4 regions of the Chryseobacterium lathyri genome follow, and region 2 is predicted to be linked to each of the others. Evidence: riboswitches for the same ligand, from Rfam matches in the RefSeq annotation. Region 2 holds a riboswitch; each other region holds the start of a gene.
What was found. Region 2 has a riboswitch for cobalamin ahead of LC418_RS16475 (TonB-dependent receptor plug domain-containing protein). Riboswitches for the same ligand answer to the same signal wherever they lie in the genome.
Positions count from the first base shown of each region.

Region 1 (3,125 bases), on a different contig from region 2:
TTCTATTCAGATAATGTGGAAGACAATCCCAATCTGGATCCGCAGCTGAAACAGAACGGGCATATCGGAATTGCGATGAATACACAGGAAAAGCAGTTTGTCATCGCCTTTTTGAAAACCTTATCTGATCAAAACTTTATTTCTAATCCAAAATTTGCAGAATGAGCATGAAAAAAATAATTTTTATACTGAGCCTGACATTATCATGGGGCTGTCAGGCTAAAACCATCAACGACAGTCTGTATATCGCAGATCCTATAAATAATATTATATTGGATGACTGTGATGCTTGCGGCTGTGCGGCAGGAAATGGTTCTTCCGGTTTTGAGTCTTTGCTGAACCCGCAGTTTATCGGGATCAAATATTTTGCCCAGCATTATAAAGCCAAAGAAAACCTTTTTGTAAAAGATCTTACACAGGATCAGTATTTCAATACCCTGCAGGTTTGGGGAAAAATTCCATTGACAGAAAAGCTGAGTGTATACGCCAGCCTGCCATTTCATTTTCATGAGAAGAGAACAATGCAGGGCGATATCAACATTAATGGAATCGGAGATCTGAACCTGATGGGAATTTACCGGATCCTCAGTTCCAAAGATCATTTCCATCAGCTCAACGGTGGTTTGGGGGTGAAAATTCCTTTGGGAAAATTTGATGAAAAAGGAGCTTCAGGAGTCAATCCAAGTTTTCAACTGGGAACGGGAAGCTGGGATTATCAGGCTGCTTTGAACTATAAGTTTCAAAAGAATAAACTGGCTGTACTGATCAACACAGATTACACCGTAAAAACCGAAAACAAAAAGAATTACCGTTTTGGAAACCAGTGGAATTATGCCGCAACAGGTTTTTATCAGCTTGCAGGAAATGAAAAGACCATTTTCTCTGCCAAAGGCGGACTTCAGGGCGAAGTCTATGATAAAAACAAACAGTTTGACGAGGTATTGCCCAAAACAGCCGGAAGCGCTTTATATGGAAAAGTCGGTTTTGAGGCTTCTTATAAAAAGTTCAGCCTGGGTGGAGAAGTCATGCTGCCTGCTTATTCCAATCTGGCAAGCGGGGACATTGAAGCAAAATCCAGGTTCAGTGTTTTTATCAATTTTGGAATTTAATATAATGGCCAAAGCCACCAGGTACAGATTGTTCAATCTTTAGTCTCGTAAAAATTTCAAACTTTAATCTAAAAAACAGGTGGCTGAGATTCCCGAGCCACCTGTTTTTAATACATCTTCTTAATATTTTCTTTTTTTCATAGTGTTGAGAATTAATTTATTATGCCGTTATTGCATATATTAAGTTATTTTCTATCTTTGCCGCAATCTGGTGCGCTGTAAAAAGCACTTAAAAGGGAACCTGGTGAAAATCCAGGACAGACCCGCTGCTGTAAGCTCCACATCAAAGTTTTTGAAGAGTATATCCACTGTTTTTTAATGGGAAGGATTTCAAAAACGGAGTAAGTCAGAAGACCTGCCAGAAGATAAACGTTTGATGCTTTCGTGGAATAAAGCTTAGGACAACAAGGATTCTGTGCAGTAACAGCTGCGCTTTATCTTTGCTATCTTATATCCATTAGCGTCAGCATTATTCTCAATGAGCTAATGGTCAGAAAATGTACTGCTTCACAGTTTAAAAAAGTTGTTATCACATTATTTGTGATGGCATCTCAACTTATATTCTCTCAATCCGGAGACACCATCAGGGAGAAAACCATTCTTCCTATCCAGCTTTACAAAAAAGATTTTAAAGAAATTCTTCCTGCACAGGTACTTTCCGGAGAACAGCTTGAAAGACTGAACAGTCAGTCGGTGGCCGATGCCTTACGGTATTTTTCGGGAGTTCAGATCAAAGACTATGGTGGGATGGGCGGCCTGAAAACTGTTAATATCCGGAGTATGGGAAGCCAGCATGTGGGTGTTTTCTATGATGGTATCCAGCTGGGAAATGTTCAGAACGGAATCGTGGATCTTGGAAAGTTTTCACTGGATGATCTTGAAGCGATTTCTTTGTATAACGGTCAGAAAAGTGAAATTTTTCAGCCGGCAAAGGATTTCGGATCTTCCGGATCTATTTATCTTCAGCCTAAAATACCAGTTTTTAAAGGGAATCAGAAGACCAACTTAACGGTGAAGCTGAAATTAGGCTCCATCAGTTTATTTAATCCTTCCTTCCGTGTGGAACAGAAGCTTTCAGAGAGAATTTCGGCAAGTTTCAGCTCGGAATTTGTACAAAGCGATGGGTTGTATAAGTATAAATACGAAAAGAAAAATTCTGATGGATCTGTTGCCAATGATACCATTGCAAGAAGATATGATTCCTACATCCGGGCGAAACGTTTTGAAGGCGCCTTAAACGGAACCATTAATGATGGAAGCTGGAGCGTACGCGGCTACGGCTATATTTCCGATCGTGGAGTTCCCACAGCCATTGTTAATAATAATTTCACCCCTAAAGGTCAGCAGATGCTGGATGAAAACTATTTTGTTCAGGCCAGTTTCCGTAAAAAGCTGTTCCCAAAATTTGAAACTCAGTTCAAGGCTAAATTTGCCTATGATTACACCCGTTTTTTAGATACGGTGAATGTGGCAACAACCGTTCTGCCCATAGATAATTCTTATGTTCAGAGGGAACTGTATTTTTCCAACTCCAATATCTATTCTATTAATCAAAACTGGGATGTAAGTGCGAGCTTTGATTTTCAGTATAATAATCTCAATGCCAGTCTGAGAGATTTTTCATACCCTACACGATATACTTCACTCGTTGCTTTTGCTACAACCTATCAATGGAACCGGTTTAAATTTTTGGGAAGTATTCTCGGAACTTTCGTTCATGAAAACGTGAAAATGAATGCAAAATCTCCCGATAAAACCGAATGGGCCCCTTCCGCTTTCCTGAGCTATCAGCTTTTAAAATCCAAAGAGCTTACCGTAAGGGCCTTCTACAAAAGAGTCTTCAGGATGCCTACTTTCAATGATCTGTATTACACCATGATCGGAAATGTCATGCTGAAACCTGAATACACAAATCAGTACGATGTAGGTTTTACCTACGAGAAGCTCTTTGACCATCAATTTTTTAAAGGTATTTATGTGAAAGTGGATGGCTATTATAATGAAGTTGAGAACAAG
Region 1 is NZ_JAHXYG010000001.1:900,544-903,668, forward strand. It holds gene LC418_RS04070 (cytochrome-c peroxidase) at 1-165, shown strand, start outside; gene LC418_RS04075 (transporter) at 168-1,109, shown strand; cobalamin riboswitch at 1,302-1,486, shown strand; gene LC418_RS04080 (TonB-dependent receptor plug domain-containing protein) at 1,653-3,125, shown strand, end outside.
Region 1: linked by a shared signal. The riboswitch ahead of LC418_RS04080 (TonB-dependent receptor plug domain-containing protein) and the one ahead of LC418_RS16475 (TonB-dependent receptor plug domain-containing protein) in region 2 are both predicted to bind cobalamin.

Region 2 (3,125 bases):
ACGTATTCACAGGTGCCCAGTATCCATAAGGTGTAGGAAGCCAGTTGATGAGGTTTTTGATGTCCATATAATAAGGACTCAATGTAATTTTAAAATCTCCTAAGCTGAACTCATGGCTCATGTCAATATTCGTGGATGTTTCAGGAAGCAAATTCAGATTTCCTCCCGGCTGCCAGTAAAGATCATTAAAAGAAGGATATCTGAAGTTTCTTGAAAAACTGGCTCCCATACGATACCATTGTAAAGCATCCCATTTTCCCGAAAAAGAATACAGAAGCGGAGAAGAGATATCTTCCACAAAATCCTTCTTGATCCCGGCTTCAAAACGAAGCTCCTTCGTGGCAAAATACCTGATTAAGCCGGATAGGGAACCTACATTTCTGCTGATGACTCCAATTCCGGATTGATAACCTTCCCCTTTATTCACCTGAAATTCCCCGATAGCATTGATGTTGATCTTTGGAGTGATGAAATAGTTGAAATCATTTTTGAAAATATAATTCTTTCCTTCTGCACCGCTTGCTTTAGGCTGGTTAAGATCCGAAAAATACTGGAAATTATCTTCTGTATAAGCTGCTTTTAAGCTGTTTGAAAGATTACTTTTATTGATATCCCATGCGATCAGGCTTCTTAAAGTCTGCGCGTTATATTTTGTTCTGTTTCCGATTTGTTCAAAAACAGGATAATGCTGTGATGCATCGAACATCTGGTTCTGCCATGAAATAGTCTGGTGATCAGCAATTTTATAAGAAGCTCCGATGTTAACTGAAGTATTGTAATATCTGCCGTTAACATTATAAAATCCCGTACTTCCTACAACAAATTCAGGAACTTTATAATCATTCTGACTCGTTAAATAGCTCCCGGAAACTTTAACGCTTAATTTATCATTGCTGAATGAAGCCTGCAGAAAATTATTATAAGTATCAAAAGAGCCCGCCTCCGAATAAACAGAACCTTTGAAGCCCCTGTTGAAATCCAAAATATTATTTAAATGAATACTTCCTCCAATAGCTCCGCTGCCATAAACAACACTTCCGCCACCCGCTTTTATATCAATCTGATCATATCCGAAAAGTGGAATATTATTCACATCTCCTTGCCCCAAAAAGCTGGAATTAATGTTGATTCCGTTCCACACAAAAGCAGTCTGCTGAGCTGTTGTTCCCCTAAATGAAGGAGAAGAAACCGCCCCACGGCCATTTTCTTTCACATAAATAGAAGACTGAAAGCGTAAAAGTTCAGAAAGATTGGCTGAGTTTTTCTCGAGATCTTTTGGAGTGATCGTACGTACCGGATGGAAAAGCTTTACCTTGCTCATCTGGCTGTCGAAAATATAAATGGTGTCAACCGCCTTCTCCTGTCCGAAGAGAAAGCTGCCGTAAGACGAACAAAGTAGTAATAAAGACCTTTTTATATCCATACTATTTTACTTTTCCTCCGAAAGTAATACGTTTTTAGTTATAATTTTGGCAGGTCTCCTGACTTTCGCTTTCTGCACCTTCCCGTCTGAACAGTGGTTTTTTACAGAAATCTTATTGCGATTTACAGTTGCGGGGACAGTCTGGGAGTTACACCCAATTCCCTATTATTTCCAAAATGCTGGAAACCAAAATTTTTGCAAAGATAACTTTTTAAAATTATTGCGCAAAAAAGACAAAAAGTCAATTGTGAGTGGTCAATTGTGAATAGTGAATGGTGAATAGTGAATTTTGCTTCGCAGGGAAATTTTTAAAAAGTATAAATGATCAGTATTGAACATGACACTACAAAATTGAAAATAATCCTTAAATTAACAATTCACTTGTAAAATAAAATTGACCATTGACAAAAGTATGGTATTTGAAATCTTGATTTTTGGTTTTTGATTCTTAAAACTTTAATTCACCATTTACTTGCGAAGCAAAATTCACTATTCACATCAACCAAAATTTCCTATTCACAAAATTTCACCTTTACAAAAACGATGAATCAAAATAGAAAGGCAGCAAATCCTTAATAGAATGAACCTTTACTACTTCATCATTCATGCTTGAAAAATAAAGGATGATGTTTTCGTTCTGTTTCGTTTCATATTCTATCAGGCTTTGCCTGCAGGCTCCACAAGGTGGAATCGGAGGATTTTTCTCATGAAATTCCTTAGGCCCCCCAACGACAAAGATCTTTTTCACCTTGACATCCGGAAAATTGGCTGCCACCCAGAAAAGAGTCGTTCTTTCTGCACATAACCCCGATGGATAGGCTGCATTCTCCTGGTTGTTGCCGGAATAAATTTCACCGTTTTCCAGTAAGACGGCACATCCTACAAGGAAATTCGAATAGGGCGCATAAGCATTTTCACGGGCTTGTATTGCTCTTTCAAATAAGGTTTTTTCTATATCGTTCAGTTCACTGCTGTTTTTAAAATGCTCGTAACTGATCTGTATGTCTTTTTTCATATATTAGTAAGACTAAAAAGGGGCCAAATTTACTTCTTTTTCATCACTTCGACAATGTTTTTTTTATTCATCATTAAATTGAAAATCAAAAAGTAAAATGTTATACACACCAATAAAATTTAGAAATATAGAATTGAAAAATAGATGGGTAATGTCTCCCATGTGTATGTATTCATGTGAAAATGGATTGGCTAATGATTTCCATTTTGTACACTACGGAAGCAGATCTCAGGGCGGAACCGGACTTATCATGGTTGAAGCCACCGGAGTAGAGCCTCGTGGAAGAATTACCAACCACTGTATGGGTATCTGGAATGATGAGCAGGCAGAAGAACTTAAGAAAATTGTTGATTTTGTCCATTCCCGTTCAGAAAGTAAAATAGGGATCCAGCTTGCCCACGCCGGAAGAAAAGGTTCCACATGGAATAACCTGCAGATTCCTGTTGAAGAAGGTTGGGAAACCGTTGCACCTAGTCCTATTCCTTATCATCCTACTGAAAGGATTCCGCATGTTCTGACTGCTGACGAGATTAAGGAACAGGTACAGAATTTTAAAGAAGCAGCAAAAAGAGCTGTAAAAGCCGGTTTTGATATGATAGAAATTCACGGTGCACACGGATACCTTATCCACCAGTTTTTATCACCGCTTTCCAATATCAGGACAGATGAATATGGCGGAAGCTTTGA
Region 2 is NZ_JAHXYG010000005.1:129,940-133,064, reverse strand. It holds gene LC418_RS16475 (TonB-dependent receptor plug domain-containing protein) at 1-1,423, opposite strand, end outside; cobalamin riboswitch at 1,455-1,629, opposite strand; gene LC418_RS16470 (cytidine deaminase) at 1,956-2,438, opposite strand; gene namA (NADPH dehydrogenase NamA) at 2,536-3,125, shown strand, end outside.

Region 3 (3,125 bases), on a different contig from region 2:
GTCTAAAACTATTTTCATTGTATTTTTAGATTAAATCAGTAGAAATAATCAAAATTATAAAATTTAACCATTAAATCCATTTTAAAACTATATGAATTAGACAGAAATTTGACATAAAAAAATATGACAACAATTGAATTTTCAGACAATGGAAATACACCATTTGAAAAACTTATTGGCCATAACACTGAAATACTATACCACTGGAACAGACTTGAAGAGACTTTCTTCAAAAATACCAGTTTAGACTCTGATTTACTGGAACAGATCCGAAGAACACTTGCATTTGGCAATGGCTGTGAATACTGCATGGTAAAAGGCGGAAGACCCGATTTCAGCCAGTCAGATCTTAAAATTTCTGTAGCCGTAAGCTTCGCAGAGCTATTCTCTAAAGATCACCGTTCCATACTCAAGAGCCATTTCAGCATGTTGAGAGAATTCTTTTCCGAAAAAGAAATTTCGGAGCTCTGCACCTTTATCAGTTTTATCAGTGCTTCCCAAAAACTGGGAAAAATATTTAATCTGACTGAAGAATATCAACAAAATGCAGTAGTGAGAATGGAGCAGTTAATTTTATTTAAAGATTGAAAAATGTAATGATTTAAAAAATTATAATGGCAGTATCCTATGGGTGCTGCTTTTATTTTTAAATACTTACTCCGTGAATATTTTTAACCTCGGCCATCACAAAAGTGCTGTGTGCACTTCCTATAGAATCTAATGAACCCAGCGTATTGAACACAAAGTCCTGGTAATGTTTCATATCTCTTACCTGAACTTTCAGGAGAAAATCGAAATCTCCTGAAATATTATAGCATTCAGCAATTTCATCAATCTGTAAGATATCTTCAACAAACTGATTTCCTACAGAACGGTCATGGATTTTAAGTTTAATCTGGCAAAAAACAGTAAACCCACGGTTCAGCTTTTCTGCTTCCAGTACAGCTGCATAATGCTTGATATATCCTTCCTGCTCAAGTCTTTTCATCCGTTCGAAAACAGGTGAAGGTGAAAGATTGACTTCTTTTGCAATCTCTTTTACAGTCAATTTAGCATTCTTTTGCAGGATTCTGAGCAATTGAAGATCCCTTTCGTCAAGTCTTTCCACAGAATAATATTCTTTTTGAGGTTATGTTTTTCAAATTTACAGAATTTTTAACTTTAAAATAAGACCAAAACAAAATAATATTCCTAATTTTTGCAAATTAACCAATCAATTCACTTTAATCAATACCTTTGACATAGATTTTGTTCTTTAACATACTTCATCAAACAGAAGAGGTTTTACATAACGTAGATTAATAGGGAATCGTATGAGAATCACGAGCTGTCGCGCAACTGTAAGTAACACGACAAAGGTTTTTATCCAAGTATATCCACTGCCAGAAGCGGGAAGGATGATAAAAACTGTTACAAGTCAGGAGACCTGCCTATTCTGAATTGACAATGCTTTCGCGGTCTGAAGCTTCAGCTCATATAGATGATACTTTGAACGTCCCTGCATTACCGGGAAATTACGTCCTCACTGTATCCATTTATATCTTAAAATTCTTTCCAAACAGCATTGCGGAGCATCTAAAAGAGCCTTTAAAATACTAATTGTCTAATTTAAAGTTTAAAAACATGCAAACGCACATTCTTGGCAGCCCGCGTATTGGCCGCCACAGAGAACTCAAAAAAGCCTGCGAACAGTATTGGTCAGGTAAAACATCATTAAACGAATTACTGGAAACCGGGAAAACCATTAGCCGGCAGAACTGGAAAATGCAGCAGGAAGCAGGAATTGACCTTATTCCCTGCAATGACTTTTCTTATTATGATCAGGTTTTGGACATGACTCTAGCTGTGGGAGCAATTCCCGAACGCCATAAAGAAATTGCCTCAAGAGCAGCCAATTCTGAGCTTGATCTATATTTTGGCATGGCAAGAGGCTACCAGAAAGACGGCCTCGACATTACCGCCATGGAAATGACAAAATGGTTTGATACCAATTACCATTACATCGTTCCTGAATTTCAGAAGAACCAGCAGTTCGGATTATTTTCCAAAAAGATCATCAGTGAATTCATCAGCGCAAAAGAAGCCGGAATAAATGCCAAGCCTGTGATATTAGGCCCTCTTACCTATCTTCTTCTGGGAAAAGAGAAAGAAGACGGGTTTGATAAACTGGACCTCATAGAAAATCTGCTTCCGGTATATATCGAAATTTTAAAAGAACTGGAAAACCATGATGCCACATGGATTCAGCTTGATGAACCTTTTTTAGGTCTGGATCTTACTGAAAAAGCAAGAGAAATCTACCCATCTGTTTATGCTGAAATCAGAAAACAGTTCCCGAATCTTACATTTATTCTTGCTACTTATTTTGAAGGTTTAAAAGACAACCTTTCATTAGCAGCTTCACTTCCTGTAGATGTCCTGCATATTGATCTGGTACGATGTCCTGAACAGCTGGATGAAGTTTTACGTACCATTCCTCAAACATTGAGTCTATCCTTAGGTATTGTAGATGGACGGAACATCTGGAAAAATAATTTTGAAAGATCTTTAAGCTTTATAGAAAAAGCGGTCAGCACCATTGGTTCAGACAGGGTTTTCATTGCCCCTTCATGTTCTCTGCTTCACTCTCCTTTTGATCTTGAACTGGAGACGAATGAAGAAACATTATCTCCTGAAATTAAGCAATGGATGGCTTTTGCCAAACAAAAAGTTGATGAAATTGTTACCTTGAAAAAGCTTGCTTCCGGAAAGGCAGATTACCAGGCTCTGCAACAGTATGCCGAAAATAAAAAAGCAATTGACACCCGTAAAATCTCAGCTTTGATCCACAATCAGGAAGTAAAAGACCGTACGGATGTAACAACTGAAGATGATGCAAAGAGAAACAGCCCGTTCAGCATAAGGAAAGAAGAGCAGCAAAAAGTTCTACAGCTTCCCTTATTTCCTACGACAACGATTGGCTCTTTTCCTCAAACTAAGGAAGTAAGGACATGGAGATCAAAATTTAAAAAAGGGGAACTGACCGCTGAACAATATGATGATCTTCTTAAAAAAGAGACAGAAAGAACCATCCGCTGGCAGGAAGAGATAGGTATTGATGTGCTGGTTCACGGAGAATTTGAACG
Region 3 is NZ_JAHXYG010000003.1:606,954-610,078, reverse strand. It holds gene LC418_RS12165 (Lrp/AsnC family transcriptional regulator) at 1-18, opposite strand, end outside; gene LC418_RS12160 (carboxymuconolactone decarboxylase family protein) at 124-588, shown strand; gene LC418_RS12155 (Lrp/AsnC family transcriptional regulator) at 647-1,108, opposite strand; cobalamin riboswitch at 1,263-1,448, shown strand; gene metE (5-methyltetrahydropteroyltriglutamate--homocysteine S-methyltransferase) at 1,624-3,125, shown strand, end outside.
Region 3: linked by a shared signal. The riboswitch ahead of metE (5-methyltetrahydropteroyltriglutamate--homocysteine S-methyltransferase) and the one ahead of LC418_RS16475 (TonB-dependent receptor plug domain-containing protein) in region 2 are both predicted to bind cobalamin.

Region 4 (3,125 bases), 120 kb from region 2:
CCGGAGATTTTGTCATGTATTTTGAAAAAGAGGCGAAACCGTCAAGCACCAGTGTAACAACACTAACCCACGGAATGGTCCATGATAATCCTGTGGTTTTTGGAGATTTCAATTTTGACGGGACGGAAGATGTAGCCATAAGAAACGGCAGTGGCGGAAACTATGGCAGTGCTTCTTTTGATGTGTATGTATTTAATTCCACAAAGAAAAAATTTGTTCTGAGTAAAGAACTTACTGAAATTGCCAGCTCCTATCAGGGAATGTTTGACGTAGATTCCAAACGAAAACGATTGACCACTTATGCCAGATCCGGTGCATCTCTACATTACACCTACGAATATCAGGTGATTCCCAACAAAGGATTGGATCTGGTTTACGAAAAAATCAGTGATTTCAGTGATGAAAAAACGAAAGTGACTGTTAGAGAAAAGATTAATAATAAATGGATCGTTAGAAAATCATCCAAATAATAAAAAAGAAATGAAAATACAAAAGGAGATCGATTTTATCCTGGCAGTTGATGCCCTGAAAAACGTACAGAGAAGAAATTACAATGCCGATGATTCCAGAAGGGAAAATACGGCCGAACACTCATGGCAGATCATTATTTTGGCGCAGATCCTTTATCCGTATGCTAAAAACCGTGCAGATATTGATCTTTTAAGGGTCATAAGAATGCTTTCCATTCATGATTTAGTGGAAATAGAAGCAGGAGATACTTTCCTTTTTGATGAACAGGCGATGGTAGGAAAATTCGAAAGGGAAAAGATTTCAGCGCAGAAAATCTTTGGAATCCTTGATGAACCTTTGCGTGCCGAGTTCTTTGAATTATGGCTTGAATTTGAGGAAGAAAAAACGCCGGACGCTATTTTTGCCTGCGCCATTGACCGTATCATGCCGTTTATCTTAAATTCACACACTTCAGGAAGAAGCTGGACGGAAGCCGGTGTGACTGAAAAGCAGATTAGAAACATGCTGGAAAATGCTATTAGAAGGGCATCGGATGAGATGGGAGAGGCCTTTGAGACATTACTGATCAGAAGCTTGGATACTGACAAGGTTGTTCGGTAGATTTATCGCAAAAAAAATTAAAATTAAAACTGCTGTTTTTTAAGATAAACAAGAGCGTTTCACTTATCAGAATAATACAATTTTACAAATACAATTTTTTTTTACCTTATAAAGGGTTTCGGGCGGCCAAAGGCCGCCCGAAACTTATTCTCTACATTATTCTTATCGGTTTTTTAAACTCATCAATCGCTACAAAAGTGAAATCACCCACAATGGCTCTTTCTCTTTCATACGAGTACATTTGCTCCGTATAGATTTCTACATTCACTTTCATACTGGTTTTTCCGACATAGTCAACTTTTCCGATCAGCTCTACAATGGTTCCTGCAGGGATAGGCTTTTTAAAATCGATCTTATCGCTGCTTACAGTTACCACTCTTTTTCTTGCAAAACGGGTTGCAGTGATAAAAGCTACTTCATCCATCAGCTGCATGGCAGTACCTCCGAAAAGAGTGTCATAGTGATTGGTAGTGTTGGGAAAAACCGCTTTAAAAATTCTGGTCTCGGATGCTGCAATTCTTTCTTCTGTAGTCATATTTCATTATTAATTAATGCGAAATGAAATAATATCAAAATAACAGAACAGTGACAGGAATCATGGAGAATCCCTGAAGCAGTCCATCAGATCAATAAACTTCAAATCGCGAAAGTTTCTTGTTTAAAGAAATAGGCAGGTCTCCTGACTTGTAACATCTTTTATCTCCTTCCCGTGCCCTGCACAGTGGATCCTTGATAAAGACTTCAGTTACTTACAGTTGCGCGACAGTCCGTGATTTTCACACGGTTCCCTTTTAATCTGCGTTAAGCAGAACCAATTTCTGTGATGAATTAGCGTTAAACTTTTTCAGGGCAAAAATAAGAATATTACTGCGAAAAACGACAATTATTCCGGACTATTGTAAATAATCTGGCTCATTACCTTTCCTTCCTTGATGGTCCAAAGTGTGACATATCTGTTTTCACCAGAGCTATTGATCATATAAAGATAGATGTGATCATTGTCAAGAGCCGTTACTCCGACATTATTGAAATCCATGGTAGGCTGGAACATATTTTTAATAGCTTCCCTTACAAAAACAGAACCTCTTCCCGGCTGTTGTACTCTGATGGACTTAATCTCAGTCATCCCTTCCGGAAGCCCGTCTTTAATTCCCCATGGTTTTACTTTATCAATCGTAAGGATCTTTCCATCCGTATCTTTTTCCTGCTTTCTGTAACCGGCATTGGACGGATAAACGTCAATAACCACCTTGGTTCTTTGTGAAGTCGGTATTTTTGGATTGCTGTTGTCTGTGAAGATTAGTGATTTCCCGTTCTTGGATTTAGAAGGTGTAAACTGAGGAAGCTGGTCTATAAAGGCAATACGCCCTTTATTTACCATCCCTTCCTTCTCAAGATTCTCATATCTTACAAAAGGTTTTTCCTCATCCTGCTTTTCAGGATATTTAATCCATACCCATTCCGTTTCTCCGGGTGCAGGTTTTACATAAACAAATACATCCCCTTTACGCATCCGGATCTTGTCTACGATTTTTCTGTAGTCATCCTTATGGACGCGCACGTTGGCGTAGCCTTCTTCAGCTTTTACAACACCAAAAGGAACCTTATTCTGTCCCTTGACAAATGCCAAAGAAAAAAGGCTGAAAGCGGAGAGGTACAATGCTTTGTTTATGGAAATCATTTGATGAAAATTTTTGATCCCTCAAATATATAAATTAAATGTTTTTTTGATCAGTAAAATATAACAGTATTTGATTAAAATGATCAATATGTTCTAAAAAAGTTATTATCTGATCAGAAAATAATAAATTTTTTTGTGTAAAACGTTTCAAATGGAGTATTTATTAATTAAAATTTAATAATATGTAAATAATTTAAACTATTTTTCAAACGAAAATCCATACACAAATAAATATGATCAAAAACCTACTTTTTATGCTTCTGCTTTTTTCAGGTGCAGTACAATTTCAGGCAGCCAGTAGAATAGACAATATGTGCGCAGAATCTGCCTTTACTGTTCCGATGAATTTAGCAGCTTCCAATATCAGTTTTAC
Region 4 is NZ_JAHXYG010000005.1:11,568-14,692, reverse strand. It holds gene LC418_RS15945 (XAC2610-related protein) at 1-470, shown strand, start outside; gene LC418_RS15940 (HD domain-containing protein) at 481-1,071, shown strand; gene LC418_RS15935 (acyl-CoA thioesterase) at 1,223-1,606, opposite strand; cobalamin riboswitch at 1,724-1,902, opposite strand; gene LC418_RS15930 (hypothetical protein) at 1,955-2,752, opposite strand; gene LC418_RS15925 (GEVED domain-containing protein) at 2,986-3,125, shown strand, end outside.
Region 4: linked by a shared signal. The riboswitch ahead of LC418_RS15935 (acyl-CoA thioesterase) and the one ahead of LC418_RS16475 (TonB-dependent receptor plug domain-containing protein) in region 2 are both predicted to bind cobalamin.